One region of the Arthrobacter sp. MW3 TE3886 genome, then DNA from elsewhere that is predicted to be linked to it. Evidence: riboswitches for the same ligand, from Rfam matches in the RefSeq annotation. Region 1 holds a riboswitch; each other region holds the start of a gene.
The links. A riboswitch is a leader RNA that binds a small molecule or an ion and turns the genes downstream of it on or off. The one in region 1 is predicted to bind cyclic di-AMP.

Region 1 (6,246 bases):
GGACCCCGGATTCCACATAGTGAGACAGATCAAGGATTTGTAGCGCAAGTCACAATTCTGCAGCGGCAATAAAATAACAAGTGTTTTACCGACCGGGAGGTCAGGAAGTGTTCTTTGCCGAATGTTATTCGGCCTCAAGGCGCAAAGCCGCGGAAATCATTCACAGCACGGCAAGTTGGGCAAACCGGGTCTGCCCACCGTTCCCTGCGCGGGGGTCCACGAAGTGGGCAGCCGGCATTGCCGCCGGCCAGGCACGGCGGCAATGCCGGCTGCGGCGATCAGTTCGACTGGCCGGTGGCCGTCGCCGCCACCACCATGACGGAGGCCGCCGTGTAGCCGGAACCTTCCTTGGCCGACACGATCCGCACCGTCCCGCCCGCGACGATGTCCGCCACGCTCAGCTGGGTGCCCGTGCCGCCTGCCTGCTGGCGCCGCTGTTGCAGATTACTCACCACCACGTCGCTGCCCAACGCATAGCTGCGCGTGAAACCGTCGCTGCTCTTGACCGTCACGGAGGAAGAGCTGACTTCGCTCACTGTGCCCAGCTGCTCGGCCATCGTCGTGTAGGCGCTTCCTTGCAGCACCACGTATTCGGCATGCACGGCCGCCGAAAGCCCGCTGCCCATCCCGCCGGCAGCGAAATCGCCGGGACCGCCCTGTCCCGGCATGCCCCCTCCCCCGAAACCGCCTTGCGCGGAACCGTCTTGTGGGGAACCGTCTTGTGCGGAGCCGGGCACGCCCGGGGCGAAACCCTGGCCGCCGGCTCCCCCGGCCGCCGCCCCGCCGGCGGCACCAGTGGCTGCCGTGGCACTTGAGGTCAGGGCATAGACGCCCGCCCCGGCGCCGACAGCCAGGACAGCCGCGGCCCCGGCGACGGCGAGCCCCCGCTTGAGGGTCCAGGGCTTCGACGCCGAGGCTGTCTTGGCGGAAGTTCCCGGCGCGCCCCAGCCTGTGGCCGCCGCAGTCGCAGGAGGCTCCTGCCGGGGCATGCCCCAGGCCGGTTCCGACGCTGGAACCGTCCAGACCGGGGGCGCGCCCCAGCCGGCAGCTGGGCCCACTGCCGGCTGCCCTGTGTCGGAGTGCCCGGCGTCGGAGTGCCCGGCGTCGGAGTGCCCGGCGTCGTGCTGCCAGGCAGCGCGGGGCGCCGTCACGGGCGCGGGCGCCGTTGTTGCGCCGGTTGTGGGCGCGGGGGCGGGTACGGGGGCTGGTCCGGAACCGGCTCCGGGACGCTGACCGCTCATGGTGTTTCTCCTTCGGGTGCGGATCGGTGTTCACCCCAGAGTGGTGAGCGATCCTGTGCCTGGGCTGTGCGGGCCGACAGCCCGGCCTGTGACGTTCGGGCCTGACGGGAAAGGGCGGATTGAGCGCGGCCGTCGCCGCCTGTACGGTCCCGCAACGGCGTCCAGCTCGCTAGGCTGGGATTCACAGGTGCCGCACAGGGTCCCCAAAGCCGCGCCTAACCGGCAGATCGGAGAGTTGTCCCATGGCCACTTCGCACTCCATGACCAACAACCTTCCCCAGCTCACGCATCCGGACGGCTCCCCCATCCGCGCCCTCGTGGTGGATGACGAGCCCAGCCTCTCCGAACTCATGAGCATGGGCCTGCGGATGGCCGGATGGTCCGTGGCCGTGGCCGAGGACGGGCCCGGCGCCGTCCGGCTGGCCAAGGAGTTCCGCCCGGATGTGCTGGTGCTGGATGTGATGCTGCCCGGGTTCGACGGCGTCGAACTGCTGAGCAGGATCCGCGCGTTCGCGCCGGAGGTGCCGGCGCTGTTCCTGACGGCCAAGGATGCCGTCCAGGACCGCATCACCGGGCTGGCAGCCGGCGGCGATGACTACGTCACCAAGCCGTTCAGCATGGAAGAGGTGCTGCTGCGCCTGCACCGGCTGGTCCAGCGCTCCGGGGTGGCCGCCATGGACACCGCCGAGCTCGTGGTGGGAGACCTCGTGCTCAATGTCGACACCCGCGAAGTCACCCGGGCCGGGGAGGAACTGCACCTGACCGCCACGCAGTTCGAGCTGCTGCGCTACCTCATGGAAAACCCGAAACGGGTCATCAGCAAGGCCCAGATCCTGGACCGCGTCTGGGACTACGACTTCGGCGGGCAGGCGAACATCGTGGAACTGTATATTTCCTACCTCCGCAAGAAGGTCGACGCCAACCACGCTCCCATGATCCACACGGTGCGCGGAGCCGGGTACGTCCTGAAACCGGCGGACTGATCCGTGCCCTCACTTTCTGGCATGACCCGCGTCCCCGGACGCGACTGGCGCAACCCGTCCACGTGGCATTTGCGCACCAGGCTGGTCCTGGTTGCCATGGCGCTGCTCGTGGCCATCTGCGGCGCTGTGGGCTTGTTCAGCTACGCCTCCATGGACCTCTTCCTCACCCGGCAACTCGACACCCAGCTGGACCAGGCCTCCCACCGTTCGAGCGAGTTCGGCCGGCCCTCCTCGGACGATTCGGGCAGGCGCCCCGACCCCCTCGAAGCCCGGGGACAGGGCGTCGGGACGCTTAACGCCCGGATACTGGACGACGAAGTCAGTAGGGCCGGCTTCCTGGCCGGGGACGGCGCGGTCAAGAGCCTCTCCCCCGCCGACAACAAGGTTCTCCTGACCCTCACCCCAAACGGTGTGCCCGTGGACCGGACCCTTTCGGCCGGCGCCTACCGGCTCACGGCCGCGCGTGCGCCATACGGCGACGTGATTGTGACCGGACTCCCGCTGGCAGAAAAGCAAAACACCCTGACCTCCCTGGTCTGGACCATGGTGGTGGTGTCCGCAGGCGGGCTCGTGTTGATCGGGCTCGCCGGCACGGCCCTGATCCGGCGGACCATGAAGCCGCTGGAACAGCTCTCCGAGGTGGCCACCAAGGTCTCCCGCCTCCCGCTGGACGCCGGCGAGGTGGCGCTAGGGGTGCGCGTCCCGACGTCGGCGGCCCATCCCGGAACGGAAGTGGGCAGCGTGGGCTACGCGCTGAACAAGATGCTGGACAACGTCTCCAACGCCCTCGAAGCGCGGCAGGAGAGCGAGATGAAGGTCCGGCAGTTCGTCGCCGACGCCTCGCACGAACTCCGCACCCCGCTTACGGCCATCCGCGGCTACACGGAGCTGATGCGAATGACCGAGCATTTCACCCCCGACGGCGAGAGGTCCCTCGCCCGTGTGCAAAGCCAGTCCGAGCGGATGACCACGCTCGTGGAGGACCTGCTGCTGTTGGCGCGTCTGGACGAGGGGCAGCCGCTCAAGATCTCCGACGTCGACCTCACCCAACTGGCCATCGAGACGGTCAGCGATGAGAAAGTCATGGCCCCGGACCGCATCTGGCAGCTCGAACTTCCGGACGAGCCCTTGGTGGTGCGCGGTGATGCGACCCAGCTTCACCAGGTCCTCGCCAACCTCCTGTCCAATGCGCGCAAGCACACCGAACCCGGGACCAAGGTGGTCACGGGCGTCATGCGCTCGGCTGACGGCAGTGCCGTGGTCACCGTGACAGACAATGGCAGCGGCATCGCCCCGGAATTTATCGGCCGGGTCTTCGCCCGCTTCGCCCGGGCCGACGCCTCACGCACCAATCCGGCGTCGAGTCCCGCAGCCCTCCCCGCCAGTTCGGTGGTCGCGACGGCGGGGGTCGGGTCCGGGGCCGCCGCACGCCCGCCTTCCGGCGCCGTTTCCGGCAGCCGCGGCGGCCAGGGCACGGCGACCGCTGCGCCGACTTCCGAAGGCACCAGCGGGTTGGGCCTGTCCATCGTCCAGTCGATCGTGGAGGCCCACGGAGGAACCGTCGAGGTCACGTCCCGGCCAGGGCGCACTGAGTTCGCCGTGCGGCTGCCCGCCGCGCCGCCGTCGGCATAGACGGCGCGGCCGGCGCCGCAAGGACCCGGGACCGGACGTCTGGTCAATCCGGCGCAACCCGCCACCCCGGCCCTGTGATTCCTGTTACCAAAATGTGACTTAAGCGGTTGGGTCCTGTAGCGTCTTTAGAGTGCGCCGCCATCGGTGCCGCATATCCGGACGGACGCCAAACTCTGCCGCTTCCCGGATTCCGCTGGACCAGGCAGAGGCGGGGGACCCAGAGTTCCCGGGCATTCTGCATTCATGCGCCCTCGGGGTGAAGCCGACACGTGATATTCCGTGCGGCCGGATGACCTCATCCGAACCCGACAGCTAACTCCGCCGGCGTTGAGAGGCCACCATGACTGAATTCCAGGTACAAACGCGCCCTGACGGCGATTCGCATTCCCGCTCAGTTGGCGCAGCTAAGTCGCGCCACCGCGCCGAACCGGCCAAACGGGCATCCGCCCTGTCGCGGTTCGCCGCCGGACTCGGTACAACCGGCCGCCGTGCCGCCGTCGTCACCGCCGCGTGCGCGCTGCTGCTGGGTGGCGGCGCCGCCAGCCAGGCGGCAGAGCCGGGCGCCCACACGGCGAACGTTGCGAGCCAGACGGCCACGATCGCCGACCCGCTGGCCAAGCTCAACTTCGAGCGGGTCCAGGTGGCTGGGCCGACCGCTCCGGCGGAAAAGAACGTGGCTCCCCAGATCTCCGAGGTTAAGGCAGCCGAAGCGCTGATCCCCGCCCCCGCTGCTCCCGCACCTGCTCCGGCTCCCGCGGCAGCTCCCGCTCCCGCTCCCGCACCCGCACCCGCACCGGCACCCGCACCGGCAGCCGCTCCTGCCCCCGCACCGGCACCGGTCGCAATTGACGACCCTGCCGGGGCCCAGGCCTACGCCGCGTCCCAGCTGGGCCGCTATGGCTGGGCACCTGGCCAGATGCAGTGCCTGCACAAGCTGTGGACCAAGGAATCTGACTGGAAGACCACCGCGACGAACGCCAGCAGCGGCGCCTACGGCGTGGTCCAGTCCCTGCCCGCCACGAAGATGGCGAGCGCCGGCGCCGACTACATGACCAACTACCGGACCCAGATCAACTGGGGCCTGAACTACGTCAAGTCGCGCTATGGCTCCCCCTGCGGCGCCCTGAACTTCCACTACGCACACAACTGGTACTAAACCGGCACTAACCGGCCCCGCCAAGGAGGCCCCGGATCCACACGGATCCGGGGCCTCCTTGCGTCTCCACGGCCGGAGCAGCCCGACAGCCCAGACTTCCACAGCCCCAGCACAGCTTGACCCTAAAGCCCTCATATGGGCCGCCGGGAAAGTTGAGCCATGACATTCACAGACCAGGCCACAGGAACCCTGCCCCGCACCGCGGGGACGCCGGCCGGCCCGGCGGCACCCGAGACATCCCCGGGGCTTGCGCTGGCCGACGCGCCCGCTCCGGACCCGTTCGCCGGGGCGCTTACCGGCCCCGGCGCCCGGCGCACAGCCATCGATACGCGCGCCAGCACGCCCCTGCTGGACGTCACTATCCCGGTCTTCAACGAGGAGCGGGACCTCGAAGCCTGCCTGCGCCGGCTCCACGCCTACCTGCTCGGCGCCTTCCCGCACTCCTTCCGGATCACCGTGGCGGACAACGCCAGCACCGACGGAACGCTCAAGGCCGCGGAACGCGTAGCCCGCGAGCTGCGCGAAGTGAAGGTGGTCCATATGGCGGAAAAGGGCCGCGGAAACGCACTTCGCAAGGTGTGGCTGGCCTCGCCGTCGCCGGTCCTGGCGTACATGGATGTGGATCTTTCCACTGATCTGGCGGCCCTCGGACCGCTCCTTGCCCCGCTCATCTCGGGGCACTCCGACCTGGCGATCGGGACGCGGCTGACCCGCAACTCCCGCGTGGTCCGCGGTCCCAAGCGGGAATTCATCTCGCGCAGCTACAACTTCCTGCTCCAGGCCCTCATGGGCGCCCACTTCAGCGATGCACAGTGCGGCTTCAAGGCGATCCGGTCGGACGTGGCCCGGCAACTGCTCCCCCACACGCTGGACAACGCCTGGTTCTTCGACACCGAGCTGCTGGTCCTGGCAGAAAAGTGCGGCCTGCGCGTCCACGAAGTCCCGGTGGACTGGACCGACGACCCCGGATTCCAGCGTGGACATCGTCCAGACCGCCCTCGCGGACTTGCGCGGCATGGCACGGTTGAGCCGGGACCTGGTCTCGGGCCGGATCCCGGTTCCCGACCTGCGCGCCGCCCTGGCCCGCGGACCGCTGCCGGCCGCCGCCCGGGCCCAGGAACAAAGCCCCGGTGGAAGCCTCTTCGGACAACTCGTCCGCTTCGGCAGCATCGGGGTGGCCTCCACCCTGGCCTACCTGGCGATTTTCCTGCTCTGCCGCGGGTTCATGGACCCG
Region 2 (6,246 bases), 210 kb from region 1:
GGAGTAATTCAAAATAGGCTAGGCTGGCATGCGAACGTACGGCGGTTCCCGCCAGGGCGCATCCTGCATGCAGCCCGCACGCGGTACGGTGGGAATGACGCTAGGACTGCGCTCGAGGAGCTGAGCTGAATGACGGATCTGATCGATACCACGGAGATGTATCTTCGGACCATTCTGGAACTTGAAGAAGAAAACATCGTTGCCCTCCGCGCCCGCATCGCCGAACGGCTCCGCCACTCCGGTCCCACTGTGTCCCAGACCATCGGCCGGATGGAGCGCGACGGGCTGGTGGTTGTTTCCGGCGACCGGCACCTTGAGCTGACGGAAACCGGACGGAAACGCGCAATCGGCGTCATGCGCAAGCACCGTCTGGCCGAACGCCTCCTCGCGGACGTGATCGGGCTCGACTGGGCCTACGTCCATGAGGAAGCGTGCCGCTGGGAGCATGTCATGAGCGAACGCGTCGAGCGCAGAATCTTCGAGATGCTCGACCACCCGACAGTCTCACCCTACGGAAACCCGATTCCAGGGCTTGCGGATCTTGGCGGCGTGCCCAACGGCGCCCCCGTGGACAGGGCCGTGAACCTGCTGGAGGCCATGGCCGGCTACGGTGTGAGCTCCCGGGTTACGGTCAACCGGCTCGCGGAGCCGATCCAGGTGGAACCGGAGCTTCTGGCCCAGCTCGACGAGGGCGGAATCAGGCCAGGCGCGCTGGTCTCGCTGGAGCGGGTGGGGGAGTACATCTCGGTCCGCGTCCCCGATATCGAAGGTGCCCTGGAGCTGCCGCCCGAGGTAGCCGCACACGTCTTTGTAACAGTCGCCTGACCCGCCACTCCGCGCCGGTCATGGGACGACCCATGAGTTGTGCACAATTGCGATTACGGATTTATTACCGGGCGGCTTAATCACCTATAGTTAGTGGCCAGTACCGATACCAAAGCGTTACCTGATCCGAAGCCGAGCCCTGCCAGCGGATCAGTCGCAGAACCACCTCCTGGCAGGGGCGGGGGAACCACTTTCGGCTGCTACTTCGGCAGCCTTGGGGTGAAGTCCGTCAGCGGCAAGCAGCTTCCACCGAAGGATCCCATGGGGATGCCTCTGTGCCTGGCCGCTTGCAACGGCGGACCGGGTCTTTGATCTCTCTGACCCGAATCCGACAGCTAACTCCGCAGGCCATCCAGAGAGGAACCGTTCTTGACCACCCAGACCGCCAGGGGCCGTCGCCGCGCGACCGGTCCCGCTCCGGAGCCGCGGCCCGTCGTCGCTCACACGGCCGAACGCCCGCGTGACGTGCACCGCGATGAACGGCGTCACCGGCGCAGCCCGTTCCGCCAGGTTACGGACTTTGCCGCGGCCAGCGGAGTCGGGCAGAAAGCCGGGATCGCGCTGGCCGCGACTGGTCTGGTTCTCACCGTGACGGTTCCCGTCACGAGCCCGGTGATGGCTTCGAATCCGAGCGGATCCGGCGCGCTCACCGCTGCCGTGCAGCCGGATGTCACGGCTGCCGCCGCCGCAAAGGTTGACTTCAACCGCACGGCCGTCACCACGAAGGGTGATCCGGACGGGAAGCTCAAGCAGTTGCTGAGCGCCCAGTCTGTGGGCACCATCACCCGCGCGGCATCGGCGGGCACCCTTGGTGCGCCGCTGGACCAGCTGGTCACGGCCTCACCCTTCGGCTACCGCGTCAGCCCCATCACTGGGGGCGCGGGGGAGTTCCACCGCGGCCAGGATTTCGCCGCCCAGTGCGGCACGGCGGTCCACGCGGCCGCCAGCGGCACCGTGACCTTCAACGGTTGGCATCCCTTCGGCGGCGGAAACCGCGTGGTCATCGATCACGGCAACGGCCTGGAGACCACGTACAACCACCTGTCCTCGGCCTCGGTCCAGGTTGGCCAGAAGGTTTCCCGCGGTGACGTCGTCGCCATGAGTGGGACCACCGGCGCCTCCACGGGCTGCCACCTTCACTTTGAAGTGATGGTCAACGGCGACGTCGTTGATCCGCTCGGCTGGCTCTAGACAAGACGATGGGCTGCTCTCAAGTTCCCGTGACACGCCGTGATCTGAATGTGACATTGAATCCGGACTGCTGTAGGGTTTGAAGCACGCCAACTTTTCCGAAGTTGGCGCTCTTGAGTGGATTGCCTAGCTCTGCCACCGCTCAAGGTCCGTTCGCATTACATCGTCTGGCAGGGGCGGGGGAACCAATTTTGGCCTTCGAAAGAAGGCCTTGGGGTTAAGTCGCAAAGCTTCCCAGGAAGCAGCGCGGCCGGGTGACTCCCATCCGAATCCGACAGCTCACCTCGTAGGCATTGGGAGAGGCTACTTTCGTGTCTTCACGCCACAATTCTGCGCGCATGCGCACCGGCGAGGCTCTGTCGAGCCCGCTGGAATCCACATCACGTGACGCCCTTGCCGGCGTCCGGATTGGATCACGTTCCGCAGGCTCAATCTCTACCGAGCCCGGACAGCATGCAGTTTCCGCTTTTGGCGCGTCTTCGCAGTACACCCTTCGCTAAGTAACCCATTTCGGGGCGATCCGGCGTACCCCCAAGATGCCGGAGCGTCCTCAGCCCGTGCCCGAAAGCGCGCGGTCCAAGGATCACGAAAGAGAGAACTTAATGACTACTCGTGCAAACGTTGCACGGCACCGCGCCGAGGTCACCAAGACCAACTCGCTGGCTGTTATTGCTAAGGCTGTCGGCGACAACGCCGGCGGCGTGGGCCGTCAGGCCGCGGTCATCGCCGCAGCTTCCGGTCTGGTCCTGACCAGCGGAATCGCAGCCAACGCTGCTGAAACCAATGTTCAGCGCGAATCCACCTCCGCTTCGGCCCTGGAAGTCCAGTCCGCAGCTCCGGCCACCATCTCGGCCGCTTCCACCATCGCGATCTCCTACGAGAAGCCCGCAGTGACCACCACGCCGGCTCCCGTAGTCGAGGCACCCAAGCCCGTCGTGAAGGTCCAGGACGCTACGGCCTCCCGCGCCGGCGGCACCGAGCTTGGCGTCAGCGGCGGCGTCGCTGCCCAGGCTCCGGCCGGCATCGGAAGCGGCGCTGGCGCGACCATCGCCGCCGCTGCCTACGCACAGATCGGCGTGGCGCAGGACTGCACCGCCCTCGCCACCAACGCACTGGCCGCGGCCGGCATCCACTACCACGGCTGGCCGGCAGGTTACCTGTCCCTGGGCCGCACCGTGAGCGCCGGCGAGGCACGCCCGGGCGACCTCGCCTACTACCAGAACGGCGGCGTGGGCATGGCTCACATCGCGGTCTACGTCGGCAACGGCATGGCAGTGCACGGCGGCTGGAACGGCGGCACCACCGCGCTGTACAGCGTAAACGTCGGCTCCGGCCCGGTATTCATCCGCGTCGGCGCCTAAGCACGAACCCCAGCTTTTCGAAAGACCCCCGCCTGCAGGCGGGGGTCTTTTGCGTTGCCGCGCAGTGAACTTTCCGCGCCGGGGACTGCGCCGGCGAAAAAATATTCGGTGATCCGGCACTTGAGTGTTTACTCTTGTGTTGTCGATCCATAGCCCGACCATGCAGAGGGCAGCCGGCCCTCGTGCCGCTGGCGGGTGCGGCCGTGAAGAGGTATGCGGATGCGCACTCTCGTTCTGAATGCTGGATATGAACCGCTGGCGGTCATCACCTTCCGCCGGGCGCTCGTCCTTGTCCTGACCGGAAAGGCCAGCGTGGTGGCCGAAGGGGACGACCCTGTGGTCGGCCCCCAGGACATTTTGGGCCGCCCGTCCGTGATCCTGCTGAACCGCTACATCCGGCCCAGGTACAACACGATGACTGCGGTGAGCCGCCGCGGCGTGCTGCGCCGGGATGCCCACCGCTGCGCGTACTGCGGCAAGGCTGCCCACACCATCGACCACATCCAGCCCAAGTCGCGGGGCGGAGCCGACTCCTGGGAGAACCTGGTGGCGGCCTGCCTGCGGTGCAACAACGCCAAGAGCGACCATACGCCGGCGGAGATGGGCTGGAAGATCGGTTTTGTTCCGGGCCCGCCAAAGGGCGCCATCTGGCAGATCAAGGAACTCGAGAAGCCGACGCCGGCCTGGGATCCGTTCCTGCTGCCTGAATCGGCTGCCTGACCCGCCTCCTGGCCTGCTGCCTGGTCAACTGGTGGGATTGCTGCCGGCGCACGTCACGGCTTGCTCGGCGGCGGCCGGCGCCGCGCTACGCTGAAGCGATGGAGTTCGATGCCATCATTCTCGCCGGGGGACGGGCCTCCCGCCTAGGCGGCGTGCCCAAATCCGGGCTTATCTTCGACGGCGCCACCCTCCTGGAGCGGTCACTGCGGGCAGCGGGCGCGGCGGTGCGCACCGTCGTCGTCGGACCCGACCCCGGGGGCCTGCCCGGCGGCGTCCTGACCTGCCGTGAGGACCCGCCCTTCGCGGGGCCGGCCGCAGCCATCGCCGCGGGCCTGGCTGCCCTGGCCGCCGACCGCGCAGGCCGTCGCGCAGCCGCCGCGCCCTTTACCCTGGTTCTGGCGTGCGACATGCCGCGGTCCGCCGACGCGGTCCGCGCCCTGGCCGAGGCGCTGGCCGCGCCTGCCGCAGGTACTCCGGAACGGGACGGGCCCGACGGCGTCATGGCAGTCTCGGCCGACGGCCGGAAGCAGCCGCTCGCGGGCTTTTATAGCACGGCCGTGCTACAACGTTCCGTCGCCGACGCCGCGTCCCGGAACAGGCTGGAAAACGCGTCGGTCTTCGCCCTTCTTGCTAGGCTGGACGTGCGGGAAGTTCGCGTTCCCCCGGGTTCCACCGACGACGTCGATACCTGGGATGACGCGTCCGCACTAGGGGTATCCGGCAGGATTCCCGACGGCGGTCCGGGCTCCGGCCCGGCTCTGCGCAGCTGAACTCGACCATGGAGGCAAACGGTGAAAAGCCAGGATGAAACGCTGGAAGACTGGTGCCGTGCCCTGCTCCAGGCCCTGGAGCTGGACGACGTTGAGATTGACGTGAATGAGGTCCTCGCCCTGGCCGGCGTGGCCGCCCATTCCGTGGTGCGCCCGGCGGCGCCGCTGACTACGTTCATTGCCGGCTTTGCCGCCGGACTGGCCTCGGGCTCCGGGCAGGCCACGGACTCCGTGTCCATGGAGGCCGCGATGGCCGTGGCCCGCCGGCTCGCCAAGGACTACGCAGCCGCCGAAACTTCCGGGGCATGACGGCTGCGGCCCCGGACGGCAGCGGACCCACTGCCCCTGGCAGAGATGGCGGTGGAGACGGAGTCAGAAACGGCGGTGGAGATGGGGTCAGAGATGGCGGTGGAGGCGGAGTCCGAGATGACTTCGGCGATCCCCGCATCACTGCGGGCGAGGATGCAGGGGGCCGGGACACCGCTGACCAGGATGTAGCGGACCAGGACACCGCGGACCAAGATGCAGCGGGCCAGGATGCGGCGGACGAGGACACCGCGGCGGAGCCGCACAGACACCTGGCCCACACGTGGCAGGAGGCCCGGCAACTCGCGTTCGACTGCGCCGTTCCCATCCCGGCCGCCCCTGTCCCGCTGCGGCACGCGCTGGGCCGGACCCTCGCGGCGGACGTCGTTGCTCAGCAGGACATGCCCCATTACGCTTCTTCCGCCATGGACGGCTGGGCCGTCAACGGCAGCGGCCCCTGGATCCTGGCCGAACCTGGCCAGCGGCTGGCACCGCATCAGGCCAGCCCGATTGCCACCGGCGGGCTCATCCCGCCCGGGGCCAGGGCGGTGTTGCGCAGCGAAAGCGGCATCATCGGTGCCGACGAGGACGGCCTGCCCGTCCTGAAGCTGGGCGGCACCGCGAAACCAGGGGACCCACGCAACGGCGACCACATCAGGAAGGCCGGAGAGGAAGCCGCCGCCGGGGACGTCCTGATCAAGCGCGGCACGGTCCTGAACCCCGCACATCTTGCCCTCGCCGCGCTGGCCGGAAGCGATACCCTTCCCGTGCTCGGCAAGGCCGTGGTGCGCCTCGTCTTCACTGGCTCCGAGGTCGTGACGAGCGGGATGCCGGCACCAGGGCAGGTCCGTGACACCTTCGGACCCCAACTGGCCGCCGTGGTGGGAATGCTCGGCGGGATCTGCACCGAAGAAGTGAAAGTTGGCGACACCTACGCCGAATGGCTCGCGGCGCTGGAGGACACCGATCCGGCCGGTGAAAACCTGCCCGCCGACGTCGTGATCACCACCGGCGGCACGGGACGCTCCGGAACGGACCACCTCCGGCGCTCGGTCGCCGAACTCGGCGGCCGC
Region 3 (6,246 bases), 2.2 Mb from region 1:
ATGCCCACGGAGGGCAGGTGCGCGGGGTTCGTGTCGGAGAAGGTCTTCACGCCGTCGATGTAACCGGTGATGCCGGCAGGAGTCCACTCCACTGCGTAGTTGTGCCACTGGGTGGTGTCAATCGTCTTGGCCGCCGTGGTCTGGAAGTTCGAGCCGCCGCAGGCGTAGTGCAGGAAGAACTTGATCTGCGTGGTGTTGGTGCTGCCCTCGGCGTAGTCAATCTCGGCGCAGTTGGGCGAGGTGTTGTTGTTGGGCCACAGGATCAGCACGGGGTGGTACTCGGGGTCCCGGGCGTTGGTCCGCATCCGCGTCTCCCATTTGCCGTATTTCTGCTGCGCAAATTTTGCCGACATGCCGCCCGTGGTGCCGGCCGAGTCACCGCTGACGGTTGCCACGCCGTTGGCGACTGACCACGCCTGCGGGCTCCTGACACCCTTGCCGGCATGTCCGGATCCCTTGAAGACGCTCCATTTGGTGGAGTCGGGGGCGCCGGCCTTGGAGAACTCGTCACCCGCAACAACCGCACCCCAGCCCCGGGCCGTGGCGGCCTGGGACCCGTCGCCGGTCGCGGCGACGGCGGCCTGGGCCGCGACGGGCGCGGCGGCCGCCGTTACCGGTGCCGGTGCCGGAGCGGCTGCCGCTTGTGCGCCAGCTGCCGGGGCGACTGCCGCGGCGGCCGGTGCAGGTGCCGCACCGGCTCCGGGGGCCGCAGGTGCAGCGGCCCTGCCGGAAACAGGTTTGGGGGCCGAGGGGGCCGCCGGCTTCGGCGTTGCGGCCGCCGAGGCCGTGGCTTTCGCGGCAGGATGCGAGGCCTGTGTTGCCGCCGAGGACGTGGAGTCCGCAGCAGAATTCGCGGCCTCGGTGGCCGGGGAAACGGCTGCGGCGCCGGACGTGGGGCCAGCGCTGCAGCCGGTCAGGGCCAGCGCTCCCAGGCTCAGCGCAATCGCTACCTTGCTCAGCTGTGGTGCCGAGAGGCGTGCCTTCGGCCGTGCATCTTTGAACGTTGATGTATTGAGCGTTGACTTATTGAGCGTTGACTTATTGAGCGTTGACTTATTGAGCGTTGACTTATTGAACAGCGGTTTCTTGAACAACGGACCCCTCGGGCTTTCGTGGCTGGCACACACAACCGACGCTGCCAGGGCGGCGGATAGTGCGGAAAGTTTCATCCGGCCCCTGCCGCAAGGCATGGGCGAGCAGACGCCGAACGGCGCAACGGGGCCCTGCGAAGGGGCGGTCCGGGGCCCTGCATTCGGGCCGGGCCTCACGGCCAGCGGCCAACGTTACCGGACCGTTACCTCAGCCCGCAAACCTCCCGCGCAGATAGTGGTGACCTGCCAGGCAGGGCCGGCGGGGGATCTGGACGGTCCACGCCCGCCGCTCAGGACGGCTTGGCACCGCGTTTCCACCGTGAGCTGGGAGGGGAAAGAATGGACCTGTGAGTCAAGCCGGCGAATTCATCGACCGCTCCCTGCAGCGGGAAGCTTCCTGGCGCCGCTCTGAGCAGCTGCAGGCGCGGCTGGAAACGGAGCCAGCGGGCAGCGGCCTTCGGTTCTACGGCACCTCCGTGGGTGCCGTGCGCGGCACGGTCCGCGATGCCGGCCGCCGCTATCCCGGACTCTCCCGTGATGAGGTCGCTGCGCTGAGTTCCGAACTGTGGGGCCCGGAACTGGAGGGCTCCGATCTGGACGGCCCGGAACTGCGGGCAGCGCCGGTTTTCGAGCGCCGGCTGGCCGCCGTTGTCCTGCTGCAGAACAACGTGAAGCTGCTGACCAACGCCGACCTCACCCGGCTGGAGGGGTTCATCCGGCAGGCGCGGGTGCCGGACCTTGTGGATCCGCTCGCCGTCGACGTCGTCGGGCCCCTGGTGGACGGACTCGATGTCCTGGCCAGGGTACGGGCCGACAGCGTGCTGGACCGATGGGTGCGCGAGCCGGATGCCTGGCTGCGCCGGGCCGCGCTGCTCTCGCCGTTGCTGGCGCTGCGCGCGGGCGCGGGGGACTGGGACAGGTTTGTCCGGCACGCCAACGCGGTGCTCGGCGAGACTGGCGGGAAGTTCGACGCCGACGGCATGGCTGTCCGGGACGCGGTCTCCCGGGTCCTGGCGGAGATGGCAAAGCGGAGGCCGGAACTGCAACTCACGTCCGTTGGAGTATGACGATCCGGACCTTCGCCGCCGGATCGGCTGGTTCAGGCACTTAGGCACGCAGACATGTCGGACATTCAGACATCCGGACTGTCAGCCCTTCGGATCTCCCGGATCGCCCTGCCCGACGGTGCTGCCGGAATCCCCGGACTTACCGCCGGCACCTGCCGGCAGCGCGAACGTCCTCGCCGCCCGTGACCCGGCGACGGCGCCCGCGGCTATGGTGACCAGCGCTCCCACCAGCAGGGCCGCGGCCTCGCCTGGGAGCAGGACCTGAAGCTGCGTGCCGATGCTCGCCGCGGCCACCGGTACGCCTAGCTGGGCCGCCGACAACACCCCGAGGGGCAGCGGGAGTCCCAGGAAAGCCAGGTCGGCATGCGCCAGCAGGGCCCCGCCCCCCAGTGCCAGGCCGAGGGCAATCATGTCAGGGTGTCCGGCCAGGTCCCTGAGCGTCAGCGAGGCACCCAGCCAGACGAAGAAGAGCGGACCCAGGAAGCCGTCGCTGAGCGCGAACAATTGCCGGGCCAGCCGCCGCGGTTCGCCGACGGCAGCCATCACCAGGCCGAAGGAAAAGCCTGCCATCATCACAGAAACATTGCTCCACGTTGCGACACCGGCCAGGGTGAAGAGTACGGCCAGCTGGATCCGCAGCTCCAGGGCAAACTTGCGGCTTTCCGAGAGCCGGTGCACGCGCCGGCGGATTCCCCGGCGCTCCAGCCAGCGCAAGCCGACAAAGAGCACCACCGCGCACCCGGTCACCACGAGGACGCCCAGCGCCGCCTGGACTGCGTGGGGCGGATCCACCAGGAGCGGCAACGCCACAATGCAGGCTGTGTCGGCTATTGCCACCTGCGCTGTCATGTCCACGACATCTGGCCCGCCGAGGCGCAGGGAATCGACGATTGGAAGCACCAGGGCGGCCGACGAAGACGCCAGCAGCACGACATAGAGGGGAGCATGTCCAGTCCCGAACAGCAGCCCGATGCCGGTTCCGACCACCACCGCTGCCGCTGCGGCCACAATCGCCCGGCGCGAGCCCTTCCCGAGGGCGCCACGGATGTGCGGATCCCGCACGGGAACGTGGGTGCCTGCCACGAACATCATCAGCGCAAAGCCGATATTGGCCAGCAGGGTGAATGTCGGGTCCGCGGGGTCCACAAGGGCCAGGCCTGAGCGCCCGATCGCGATGCCGGCCAGCAGCTCACCCAGCATGACAGGCAAGTGCCAGCGCACGGGCAGGGCCAGCAGGGGGCCAGCCAGGGCGATGACGGCGATCAGCGCCAGGGACAGGAAGGTCACGGTTCGCCGCGGCCCGCCGGCACCGTTCCCGACCGCCGTTCCACTACTGCGTAGGCCTTCCCGTCCAGGAAGGCCCAGTCGTTGACAACCATGTACCCGAGCGCGTCCACCCGGTCATTCAGGACGTGCTCGTCGAAGCCCCCGTCGCGCGGTTCCGCGTCCCATGTGCTCACATGGACGTCCCCGCCGTCCAGGATCAGCAGCTCGGTGTTGACGTCGAAATCCTCTTGGGGCTGAGTGCTCAACTGGCAGATGGCGACACAATGGCTGTTCATTTCGGGCCTCCGCTTCCGGTGGTGCTGATGGCATCATCCTATGTTCGGAAACGGCCGCCGCCCTATGGGCAAATTGCGGCACGCCATCACCGCCTCCGTTACCTGAATGTGACTTTCGGGTGCGGTTCGCGCTACGGTTGATGAGTGCCTGTTGTCTCCGATACGGGCGCTCCCCAGCCGATTGCCTAACTCTGCCGCGGCCCGGGGGTAACTCGCATCAACGTCCGGCAGAGACGGGGAAACCACTTTTGACCTGCTGATATGCAGGTCTTGGGGTGAAGCCGCACAGTGCCCGCCACGACGGGCCCGGGAGTGCGGCCGGGTGCCTCCCATCCGAATCCGACAGCTCACCTCGCAGGCATTGGGAGAGGCTACATTCATGACTTCAGTCAATACTTTTGCGCGCCATGCCGCCGTCCTCGCCGCCGCATCCGGCCTGGTCCTGACCAGCGGAATGGCTGCCAACGCCGCCACCGCCCCCGTGCAGCGTGACTCCGCTCCGGCGTCGAACATCGACGTCACCGGACAGGTCAGCGCCCCCGTCAGCGCCGATTCAAGCGTCAAGATCAGCTTCGAGCGCCCCGCAGTGGATTCTGTTGCCGCGCCGGTCATCGAGCAGCCCGTTGCTCCGGCTCCGGCTCCGGCTCTGGCTCCCGCTGCAGCCCCGGCTGCAGCCCCGGTGGCAGCGCCCAAGGCGACCGTCCAGGTGCAGGCCGCTCCGGCAGCAGCGCCGGCCGCGGCGCCCGCTGCCGGCGGACGCAACGCCATCATGCTCTCGGCCGCCTACAGCCAGGTGGGCATCACCCAGGACTGCACCGCCATGGTGGAGAAGGCCCTTGGCGCCGCGGGCAAGCCCGTTGGCGACATCGGTCCCCGCGCGTTCCTTGGCCTTGGAGCCGTTGTGGCCACGCCGCAGCCCGGTGACATGGTGGTCCAGTCCGGCCACGTGGGCATCTACGCCGGCAACGGCCAGGTGGTCAGCGGCGGCATGAACGGCTCGAACCAGACGATGGTGCACCCGCTGTCCTGGCTCACCGCGACCGGCGGCGTGACCTTCGTCCGCGCCTAAGCCGCATGGCCCCGACCGGGGCCAGACAGTCCGGAAAGACCGGCGATCGATTTCCCTTGGGGGCAAATCGATCGCCGGTCTTTTCTGTCTCTGCATTTTGGGGGTCCGGGCTCCCGGCGGCACCGCCTTTCTCCGGCACAGGATCCTCAGGGATTCCCGCTCTCACTGAGCGGAAGCGTCAGCTTCATGACCGTTCCCTCGTCCCCGGTCGCGGCCACCTCGACAGTGCCCCCGGCAGCGACGGCAATCTCCCGGACCAAGGCCAGCCCGATGCCAAAGCTCCGCTGTCCCTGTGAAGTACCGGTGCTGGCGGTCCGCACGAACCGGTCAAAGATCCGGGCCTGATCGACGCCAGTAATTCCGGTCCCCGAGTCCGCCACGGTGATCACGGCGCGCTTCTGCTCGATTGAGGTCGTGATGGACACGCGGCCGCCCGGAGGCGTGTGGGCCAGGGCGTTGTCCGCCAGGGCCAGCACGGCACGGCGCAGCGAGTTCTTCTCGATCCGGGCCAGCGGCCGGGCATCGGCAGAGAATTCCAGGCGCACCTTCCGCTGCTCTGCCACCGGCTGGAGGCTGACGGCGACGCTGGCGGCAGCATCGGCCAGGTCGGCAGGGGGTGCGGAGTGGGCCGGGGCCTCCGCGGTAGCCGCGAGGAGCAGTTCGGTGACAATCCCGGTCAGCGTCGCGGCGTCCTCCCGGATCCGGGCCAGGTCCTGGCTTTGCCTGGAGCCGGGCACAGTGTTGCGCTGGGCCAGCTGGATCCTGGTGTCCAGGATGGTCAATGGGGTGCGCAATTCGTGGCTCGCGTCCTGGACGAAACGCCGCTCCCTGGCCAGGGCCTCACTGAGGGGTCGGATGGCGCTGCGCGCGCTGAGCCACCCGACGATGCCGGCCAGCAGGATTCCCGCCACCCCGGCGATGATCATGGCTTCGAGGACATCCTTGGAATCCAGGTATGTGTAGGCCGCCCCGGCCGCCGCCGAACGCGGCACTTCAGGATGGGCCAGTTGGTTCGTGAGGTACAGTGCCGTGGCGGCGAGCAGCCCGAGAACCATGACCGCGCACGCGGCGCTGATCCGCAGCGCGACCTTGAGGGAGGCCTTGCGCAGGACGGAGTGGTCCGGATTTCCGCGTGCCGGCCGGCCGTCACTCATGAGCATCGCCGATCTGGTATCCGAGGCCGTGCACCGTGCGGATCACGGCTTTGGAGATCTTCCGGCGCAGGTGATGGACATAGGTATCGATCACGCCGGGCTGCTCCGAGGCGTGGAAGCACGCCGCGAGGAGCTCGTCCCGGGTGAAGACGCGGTCCGGTTCCGCGGCCAGGGCTGCCAGCAGTTGGCCTTCCTTCGCGGTCAGCGGCACCGTTTGCCCGTAGACGGAACGGACGGAACGCTGCGTCGGGTCCAGTTCCCAGTCCCCGATCGCCACCGGGGCCGGGGCCGGGGGAGGGAAGG

Region 2: it holds a riboswitch for cyclic di-AMP, as region 1 does, so the genes downstream of both, ABH915_RS04850 (NlpC/P60 family protein) here and ABH915_RS03905 (hypothetical protein) in region 1, are expected to answer to the same signal.
Region 3: it holds a riboswitch for cyclic di-AMP, as region 1 does, so the genes downstream of both, ABH915_RS13645 (hypothetical protein) here and ABH915_RS03905 (hypothetical protein) in region 1, are expected to answer to the same signal.

What each region holds. Positions count from the first base shown of each region.
Region 1 is NZ_JBGCAN010000001.1:828,253-834,498, reverse strand. It holds gene ABH915_RS03920 (hypothetical protein) at 279-1,241, opposite strand; gene ABH915_RS03915 (response regulator transcription factor) at 1,484-2,224, shown strand; gene ABH915_RS03910 (ATP-binding protein) at 2,246-3,856, shown strand; cyclic di-AMP (ydaO/yuaA leader) riboswitch at 4,038-4,195, shown strand; gene ABH915_RS03905 (hypothetical protein) at 4,197-5,012, shown strand; partial or broken gene ABH915_RS03900 (glycosyltransferase) at 5,172-5,807, shown strand; gene ABH915_RS03895 (GtrA family protein) at 5,989-6,246, shown strand, end outside.
Region 2 is NZ_JBGCAN010000001.1:1,039,857-1,046,102, forward strand. It holds gene ABH915_RS04840 (metal-dependent transcriptional regulator) at 130-825, shown strand; cyclic di-AMP (ydaO/yuaA leader) riboswitch at 976-1,190, shown strand; gene ABH915_RS04845 (M23 family metallopeptidase) at 1,195-2,016, shown strand; cyclic di-AMP (ydaO/yuaA leader) riboswitch at 2,140-2,323, shown strand; gene ABH915_RS04850 (NlpC/P60 family protein) at 2,619-3,377, shown strand; gene ABH915_RS04855 (HNH endonuclease) at 3,597-4,097, shown strand; gene ABH915_RS04860 (molybdenum cofactor guanylyltransferase) at 4,196-4,867, shown strand; gene ABH915_RS04865 (DUF6457 domain-containing protein) at 4,889-5,176, shown strand; gene ABH915_RS04870 (molybdopterin molybdotransferase MoeA) at 5,173-6,246, shown strand, end outside.
Region 3 is NZ_JBGCAN010000001.1:2,999,049-3,005,294, reverse strand. It holds gene ABH915_RS13665 (glycoside hydrolase family 16 protein) at 1-1,094, opposite strand, end outside; gene ABH915_RS13660 (DNA alkylation repair protein) at 1,439-2,158, shown strand; gene ABH915_RS13655 (cation:proton antiporter) at 2,240-3,445, opposite strand; gene ABH915_RS13650 (hypothetical protein) at 3,442-3,690, opposite strand; cyclic di-AMP (ydaO/yuaA leader) riboswitch at 3,893-4,095, shown strand; gene ABH915_RS13645 (hypothetical protein) at 4,100-4,789, shown strand; gene ABH915_RS13640 (sensor histidine kinase) at 4,936-5,943, opposite strand; gene ABH915_RS13635 (response regulator transcription factor) at 5,936-6,246, opposite strand, start outside.